2 regions of the Paenibacillus sp. FSL R5-0519 genome follow, and region 1 is predicted to be linked to the other one. Evidence: riboswitches for the same ligand, from Rfam matches in the RefSeq annotation. Region 1 holds a riboswitch; the other holds the start of a gene.
The links. A riboswitch is a leader RNA that binds a small molecule or an ion and turns the genes downstream of it on or off. The one in region 1 is predicted to bind cobalamin.

Region 2: linked by a shared signal. The riboswitch ahead of cobJ (precorrin-3B C(17)-methyltransferase) and the one ahead of nikB (nickel ABC transporter permease) in region 1 are both predicted to bind cobalamin.

Annotation. Positions count from the first base shown of each region.
Region 1 is NZ_CP150234.1:6,304,808-6,309,445, forward strand. Features, by position in the region: gene MKY73_RS28390 (ABC transporter substrate-binding protein) at 1-682, opposite strand, end outside; gene nikC (nickel transporter permease) at 697-1,530, opposite strand; gene nikB (nickel ABC transporter permease) at 1,531-2,469, opposite strand; cobalamin riboswitch at 2,635-2,828, opposite strand; gene MKY73_RS28405 (AraC family ligand binding domain-containing protein) at 2,926-3,753, opposite strand; gene MKY73_RS28410 (alpha-glucosidase/alpha-galactosidase) at 3,958-4,638, shown strand, end outside.
Region 2 is NZ_CP150234.1:181,582-186,219, forward strand. Features, by position in the region: gene MKY73_RS00820 (uroporphyrinogen-III synthase) at 1-528, shown strand, start outside; cobalamin riboswitch at 728-918, shown strand; gene cobJ (precorrin-3B C(17)-methyltransferase) at 1,321-3,252, shown strand; gene MKY73_RS00830 (sirohydrochlorin chelatase) at 3,545-4,638, shown strand, end outside.

The sequences.
Region 1 (4,638 bases):
CCGCACCGCCCCAGTACCCGTCATACTTTTTCACCTGGATCTCCTGATCCGGCGTATAACCTGTCACCATAAATGGTCCGGTAGCAATCGGCTCGCTCTTGAATTTGGATGTATCTGCACTCGTATCCACAATGATAAAAAGTGGTTCGGCGATATTGCCAAGCAGGGACGCATAAGGCTCTGTCGTTGTAATCGTCAGATCTTGTCCTTCAGCAGTCATTGAGGCTACGGGTACAGTCGCTTGTCCTCTCTCGTTTAACTCAATGGAGCGTTCAATTGATGTTTTCACTGCGTCGGCAGTTACCTTATTTCCGTTATGGAAAGTTACACCTTCCCGAATATGAAAGTGCCAAGTCGTGTCATCCACTCGTTCCCAAGTATCTGCAATTTTAGGGACCAGCTTCATATTCTCGTCAAACTGGATCAGTGTCTCCCCAATCGCTGCTCGCGTCAGCGTCCAGCCATTCCATTCTTCTGCCGGGTCCAGACTGCTGCCAAGCCAGAACAGGGCCACATTCAGATGAGTCGGTGCACTTGTCGTACCCTTGTCCGTAGCCGCCGACTTCTCCGTTGCACCAGACGAGGTCGAGGGATTATTGGCAGTGCCACAAGCTGCAAGCAAGAACACAACCAACATGGATATGAGGGTGAGCAACATTGATTTTTGAAAATTCCTCTTCATTCCGGTTCCTCCAGTTAAGCTGTATTTTTCTTGGGATCAAGCACATCTCGCAGGCTGTCTCCCAGTAAATTAAAAATAATTACGGTGCTGAATATCGCCAGACCCGGATATATCAACAGCCATGGTGCAGTCTGCAGATATCTTCTGCCTTCATTTAACATGGCCCCCCACTCGGGGTTCGGAGGCTGCGCGCCAAGCCCGAGAAAGGACAAGCCCGAGATGGACAGCATCATACCACCCACATCCATCATCGCCATGACGATGATTGGAGACATCATATTGGGCAGGATCGTCCTGCCCATGATCTGTATTTTACGTGCTCCGCTGAAAGCAGCGGCAGCGACATACTCCTTTTGCTGAAGGGAAATCACCAGGCTTCTGGCCATTCTTGCATACTTCGCCCACCAGACAACCGACAGTGCCAGAACCGTATTGAACAATCCCGGCCCAAGCATCCCCACCACAGCGATCGCAAAAATAAGCCCCGGAAATGCCATTAATGTATCAGACAGGCGCATGAGCACCATATCCGTCACCCCCCGAGCGAAACCGGCGATGACTCCAATCGTTACACCTAACACAAACACGATGCCAATCATCATAAAGGTGAGCAGCAGCGAGGTACGTGCACCGTACAGAAGACGAGATAATACACATCGGCCCAGTTGATCGGTTCCAAGAGGATACTCGGCGCTGGATGGCTGCAACACTTTGGTAAAGTTCGTTGCAAGTGGGTCTTGTGGTGCAAGCAGCGGTGCAACCATGGCAAGAATAATCCAGAAGGCGGTCAGAGACAGCAGGAAGGTGAACCAGCGATTCTGCAGTAATACCAGTCTGAAGGCTCTCATCTATATATCCACATCCAGTCGGATTCGGGGATCACGAAGATGAGTCCATATATCAACCAGCAGATTCAGGGTGACATATATGATTGCCATCCAGATGACATACCCCTGAATCAGCGGATAATCCCTTGTGAAAATCGCATCTACAGCCATCTGTCCAACGCCCGGCCACACAAATAAACTTTCCACAATCGCTGCACCACCTAACAAAGCACCTGTTGTCATACCCATAAGGGTAACGATCGGCAGCAGGGCATTCGGGAGAATATGACGCAAAATAATGATCGACTCCTTCACACCCCTGGATCTGGCTCCGATCACATAGTTCTGGCTTGTCTCCTCAAGCAGGATCGCACGAATCTGTCTGCTGTACTGGGCAACAAGTGGAATCGCGAGAGTACATGCAGGCAGAATCAGGCTGTACCATCCGGAATTACCCATTACCGGCAGCAGCTTCAGCTGTACACCGAAGACCAACATGAGCAGCATACCCAACCAGAAGCTGGGCATCGATAATCCGGCAAAAGAGAACAGACGAATGACGTGATCAAGCCATTGGTTACGATAGACAGCCGACAGCATCCCCAGTGGAAAGGAAACCAGAATAACCAGAACCATGGCGCTTCCTGTTAGCCAAAGCGTTGCCGGGAGCCGTGCCATCAGCACGTCCAGTACTGGACGATTGTATTTATATGATGTACCGAAGTCTCCAGTTACCACCTGTCCCAACCATGTCCCGTAGCGGTAGAAAAAAGGCTCATCCAATCCAAGCTCAGACCTCACCTGCCTGACCAGCTCATCGGATGGCGTTACCCCTGTAGACATAAGCATAAGTCTGGCTGGATCTCCAGGAGACAGGTAGGTTAGCAGGAACGTCAGGAACGTAATGCCGAACAATACGACTACCAGTTGTAATAATCGTTTAACGATATATCTGCTCAATTGCTCTAACGTCCTTCCCCAAAACTTTATGTATGTGCTCTGATGTTCTCCGTCCATAGCAAAAAAGGCGTCCCTCTCCGTGTACTGGATGAGGACGCCTTAAATAAACAGATTTTCAGAAAAAATCATGCTCTCTAAACACCTTCCTATCTCCCGTAGGGTACTACTGTGTTTGTTAAACCTGGCAGGTCTCCTGGCTCCAGAATCATCGTCACTTGCAGCTCCTTCCCGGCTTAAACCAGTGGATTATCGCTACCTGACTCCTCTGTTACAGTGGCGGGACCGCGCCGGTATTACACCGGACTTCCCTATTAAGCTTTCACCCTGAAGGGCGAAGCACCAAGTTCCACATATTCAATTGAACTTACTTCAATTCATATCACTTCTGTATCAGTATAGCGGGACGACGTTTAATGATCAAAGCTTTTCTTTTCAAATTTGAAACACTAGGTGCGTCTAATCGCGGATTCTCGACCTCTTCGGAGATACGCCCGTCACACGCTTAAACATCTTGGAAAACAATAATGGGTCCGTATAACCGACAGAATGGGCCACTTCACTGACCGACAGCCCTGGATTCTGAAGAAGTTCGGCAGCACGATTCATACGGTACTCCAGAAAAAATGACTGCAGCGACATGCCATATCGCTCTTTGAACAATCCTGATAGATACGTGCGATCCAACCCCACAGCTTGGGCAATATCCAGAATGGAAGTTCGCTGACTGTACCTGTTCTCCATAAATTGCACCGCCTGCCGGATGTATGTTTCTTTGTTTGAAAGGAGCTGCCCGACGTCTTCCTTCACAGGTGAAGAAGAGATTAATTCTGCCATCAAGCGGTACAAGAAACTTTGGTTCAACACATCACCTTCCGGTCGCGTGGAAGCTTGGACCATCTCCGTATACAACTGTTCCATCGTAATCGTATCATGGACATCATATATCGGGCGCTCCGGGCTCAGCTGGGCACGTTGCATGAATGCTTTGGCTTGTACACCTTTGAAGCCGAACCACGAATACGTCCAGGGCTCCTTGGGATCTGCCTCATAATGAATAAGCGTATCCGGGAAAATGATAAAACCCTGTCCCTCGCTAAGCTTGTATTCCTGATCCCCCATGTACACGATGCCCCGTCCTTCATGGATGTAATGCACAATATAGGAATCACGTACACCCGGTCCCCAATAATGGGCGGGTTCACACGCCTCCCACCCGAAGAACAACAAGACCAGTTCCATCTGTGTCCAGTCCGTGGCTACCACATTCATCTCTATTTTTCTCATTTTATGCCCTCCCTCCTTGTTTCCTTCCGAGGCTCACCATCTGTATATCTAATTAAATTATAACAGCTAAAGGACATAAATATTAGTTGAAAACGGAAACAAAAATGGGATTATGCCATGTTTGAGAGGGGTTGAGCCATAGTTATATGTGCCGAATCGGCCTATAGTTGGGGTACAACATTTTTCAGGGAGGCTTAACTTAAGATGAACAAAATTACGTTTCTCGGTGCGGGAAGCACCGTCTTTGTCAAAAATGTATTGGGTGATGTCATGATGACCGAAGCACTGCAGGATTTTGAGCTGGCATTGTTCGATATCGATGCTGAACGTCTGAGCGATTCCGAGCGTTTGCTGACCAGTCTGGCACGTTCACTCGGAAGTCGTTGCGTCGTAAACGTATATCAGGACCGCAAAGAAGCGCTGCGCGGGGCCAAATATGTCATCAACGCCATCCAGGTCGGTGGATATGATCCATGTACCATTACGGACTTCGAGATTCCGAAGAAATACGGACTGCGTCAAACGATTGCAGATACACTCGGTATCGGCGGAATTTTCCGTAACTTGCGGACTATTCCGGTTATGCTGGATTTTGCCCGGGATATGCAGGAAGTATGTCCGGATGCATGGTTCCTGAACTACACCAACCCAATGGCCGTACTTACCAACGTCATGAATGTGCATGGCGGGATCAAAACCGTAGGTTTGTGTCATAGTGTGCAGGTATGTGTACCACATCTGTTTGATGCACTGGGGATCGATCAGACAGGTGTTGTCGCTAAAATTGCAGGGATCAACCACATGGCGTGGCTGCTCGAAGTTACCAAAGACGGGCAGGATCTGTACCCCGAGATTAAACGTCTGGCGAAGGAAAAGCAGAAAGAA
Region 2 (4,638 bases), 460 kb from region 1:
GTGAATGCGCTCAAGAAGCGCAGATTAACGCCCCTGGTACGGGATGATGACGGTAGTACGGACGGGCTCATTCGAGAATTCGCCCCGCATGATCTCGCAGGGAAAAAGGTCATATTACAGCTTCATGGGGAGACAGCTCCCAAACTCGTTGCATGGTTGGAAGAACAAGGTGCAATCGTCAGACAAGTGCTTCCTTACCGCCATGTTCCGCCGGAAGAGGCAGAGCTTGAACAGCTGTTGAATGAGATTCTAAAGTTTGAGGTAGATGCTGTTGCGTTCACAAGTGGACCGCAGGTCCGATTCCTGACGCAATATGCGGCCTCCCAGGACAAGCTTGAGCCGCTGCTTGCCGCTTTCAGACAAGGCGTAATTCCTGCATCCGTAGGTAAAGTTACAGCAAACTCCATGCGTGAAGAAGGCATTGAGGCGCTGGTCATTCCGGAGGAAGAGAAGATGGGTGCACTCATCGTTGAACTTGGACGTTACTTTGCCGCAGGGCGTGCGGACAAGGTTGGCGGTCAGCAATAAAGGTTGAGTCGTTAACAGAAACGAACTCAATGCAAGGGTTGTTGGATGGTTATAACGAATGGGATATGCATAGGTTATTCCGGGTTCTGATCCGATTTTTGGATCAGGACTTTTTTCTGTTTTGTCTCAAAATAGAAGAATGGATAAGTATCATAAGCATGGACATTATTTCCTGCACGGTGTTATTATGAAAACAATATTGAATGAAAACAAGCAAGGTGCTCTTGCGTGCAGCAAGAGGTAACAGGGAATCGGGTGAAAGTCCCGAGCGGTCCCGCCACTGTAATGGTGAAGCCCTTTTTGATCCAAGTCACTCGGAAAACCGGGGAAGACAGAAAAGGAAGCTGATGATCCAAAGCCAGGAGACCTACCTTGCATGTGTCACCAAACCCTTCGCGGAAAGGAGTGGTGTACGAAGAATCAGGAATTGGGCGAACAATCGGTTCGCCCGGCTGGCCCCTCCAGGCCACATAGTCACAGGACTACCCTTCGGGAGTCTGGGGCTGTGTTCTTGAGTGTACGTACATGCGTATCCCATCCGTTACAAGGATGGGATTTTTTTGTTTTTTTAGATAAATGCACATCCTTGCAATACCTACCCTGTGTCGGGAAATTGCAGGTAGAGGAATAGATTAGTTGGATCATAACGGGTGATGTAAGAGCCTTGTTCGATAGTCTGAGTAAACAGAGCTGACGAGTTGAACATGCAGTACAGCGGGGTAGAAGGTCGGCATAGCCGTCCTTTTTCACTGTTTAGATCAGTACGACAAGTGTGATGAAGGAGGAGAAATCATGCAAGATCAAGGCAAGCTGCTGATTATCGGGTTCGGCCCGGGAGCAATGGAACATATCACCAAGCGGGCACTCGAAGCACTTCAAGAGAGTGAGGTAATTATCGGATACAACACGTATGTGGATCTTATTCGCCCTCTGTTGAACGGACAAGCGATTGTGCGTACAGGCATGACGGAGGAAGTAAGCCGTGCACAAGAAGCGGTTCGACAGGCGGAGATGGGCAAAATTGTTGCCGTAATTTCCAGCGGTGACGCAGGTGTGTATGGTATGGCTGGACTGGTGTACGAGGTGCTGATGGAGCAAGGTTGGAAGCCGGATACGGGTGTTGCCGTCGAGGTTATTCCGGGCGTATCGGCCATTCAGTCCTGTGCATCACTGCTGGGTGCCCCTGTCATGCATGATGCATGTACGATCAGCCTTAGTGATCACCTTACGCCGTGGGAGACCATTATTCGCCGGGTCGAAGCGGCAGCGTCCGCTGATTTTGTCATTGCCCTGTACAATCCACGCAGTGGACGGCGCACACGCCAGATCGTGGAGACACAGGAAATGATCCTGCGTTATCGTGACCCACAGACCCCCGTAGGTCTGGTAAAAAGTGCATACCGTGAGCGTCAGGACGTTGTCATGACCACACTGGAGGATATGCTGAATCATGATATCGGCATGCTGACGACCGTGATTATCGGCAACTCCTCGACCATGATGTACGAAGGACTCATGGTCACCCCCCGCGGGTATCAGCGGAAATATACGCTGAACACCGCGGAACAGTCGCTCAGACCTCATGAGCGGCTACGCACGGAAGCCGAGCCATGGTCGCTCGGCGCAAGGGAAGCCCGCGCTGCCGCCTCCGGCGAGGCAGCGGGCGAGAGCGCGGCCAGCGCTGCATCGGCCGCGCAGCCACAGGCGGAGCCAGCCCTGCGCGGCGCAAGCGCCGGAGCGGGCACGGCTCCGCAAGGGCAGCCGCCCGCTGGCGCAGGGGCAGCTGCCACTATGCCTGCGGCAAGCCCGGCGAGCAGCGCTGGCACCGCCGTGCTTGCCGGCGAGCGACCTGCGCCCGTTGCGGCAGAGGCCGCTCCGGGCCGAGCCGTGTCAGCGCCACGCGCCAGCGCAGCTGCGCTGGCCGCCGAGGCGCTGACACGGCTCGCGGCAGGCGGCGCACTCGCGGGCGAATCGGCGAGCCGCTGGCTGGATGCAGCAGCGCCGAGCCGAGAAGCAAGTGCAACGCAGGCTGCGACCGCAACGGCGGTACGCACCGCGCCCGAGCCTGGGCGTAAGGCGCCGCTGTTCGAAGTCGGCGTGTCGCCCGGCGTGGGCAACAAAAAATTCACCGCAGCCCAGATGGCGCTGCTGGCGCAGTGTGCAAGTGAAGACGGCGAACTGGAGTACACGCCGGAGCACCAGATTATTCTGAGAGTGCCGACATTTGAACCGGACTCGCTGGTTGAAGAGCTGCGTGCAGCGAATTTTATCGTTGTACCGATTGGTGATGTCATCAAGGTGAAGGCCTGTGACTTCTGCAATATGGAGAAGGACGATGCTGTCCCGATGGCTAACCATTTGCAGGCTGTGATTGGCGGACTGGGTGCACCCAAAGAAACGAGTGTGGCGCTGAATGGCTGCGGTATGGCATGTTACGGGGCAGTACTGGAGGATATCGGCATCGTGTATCGCAAAGGTGCATATGACTTATTCCTCGGCGGCAAGAAATTTGGCCGCAATGCTCACCCTGCCCAGCCCGTAGCGGAGGGAATTCCGGGTGATCAGATTGGTGGCATTGTGGAACGTATTGTGGCAGATTACAAGGAAAAGGGCCATCCGAATGAGCGATTCCACAAGTTCTTCAAACGAGTTGGTGTAATTCAGGGCTTCCGCCATGTCGATGCACCGGTCACTGTGGAAGTAAACCCGATATGTGGTGACTAATTCCATACTTAATTCCTTACTAAATTTCTAAATAAGTCTTGAGTAAGCATTAATTAAGTCCCTGCCTGCACGACTTCTTTCGTGGAGACATGAGGGTGCAGCTTGTCAGGACCTATCTAATATTTTGCAATATTCGCTGGATTTCAGCTGACATAGATGGATTGATTTTTACGAGTAATGCAGTGAATGGATGGAATGACTGGTTTGGCGCAGTTTTATCCGGATGACCTGGAGTGCTGAATGAATATGAAAAGTCTGATCTGCGGGTCAGACGGGGGAGGAATAACGAAAGATGGATGCAATATTGTTGGTGGGACACGGGAGCCGTGATCCCGAGGGGAACCGGGAACTGAAGGAGTTTGCACATGAGGTAGCAGCGAAGGCACCTGAGAATACGTTGGTGGAGACTTGTTTTCTGGAGTTAACGAGACCAAGTATTGCTGATGGGGTTACCGCTTGTGTGGACCGAGGTGCAACACGTGTTGTGTTGGTGCCGATCATTCTGTTTGCTGCCGGTCATGCCAAGATTGATATTCCTAATGCGATTGACCGCGCCAAGGCACGTTATCCGCAGGTAGAGTTCGTATATGGACGTCCCATCGGTGTTCACGAGAAAGTCGTGCAAATTATGCAGACCCGTCTGCAAGAGGCAAAACCTGTACTTGTCGCATCCCAAGGCGGTACAGCGGTAGCAGCTCCACCTGCTCCGGTGACGGATGAAGAGACTGCCGTCCTGGTGCTTGGACGGGGAAGCAGTGACCCGGATGCCAACAGTGACTTTTTCAAAATGACCCGGATGTTATGGGAGAAACTGCCGTACAAGTGGACGGAAAGCAGCTTTATCGGCGTGACGCAGCCCTCATTCCCGGATGGATTGGAGCGCTGTCTCTTGCTGGGCGCGAAGAAAATCATCATCATGCCTTATTTCCTGTTCACAGGTGTACTGATCAAGCGCATTGATGAAATGACAGCGGAATTTGCAGCGGCACATCCAGACATTCAGGTTGAGGTTGGCGGATACTTTGGCTTCCACCCGAAGCTGGTTGAACTGGTACTGGAGCGAGCCCATGAGGGGTTATACGGACGTGTAACTGCTAACTGTGACAACTGCCAATTCAGACTGGAAGCGGCCAAACACCATCATCACCATCATGATCACGACCATGGGCATGACCACGATCATCACCATGATCATGACCACGACCATCATCACGACCACGATCATGGACATGAGCACAGTCACGACCACCATCATGAACACAGCCATGCGCACAACCATGATCATAAGGACCATGATCACTCGCATCATCATGATGATCATGACCACCAGCATGTACATGCACATGATGACCATCCACATAAGCATGACCACGGTCAGGATCATAA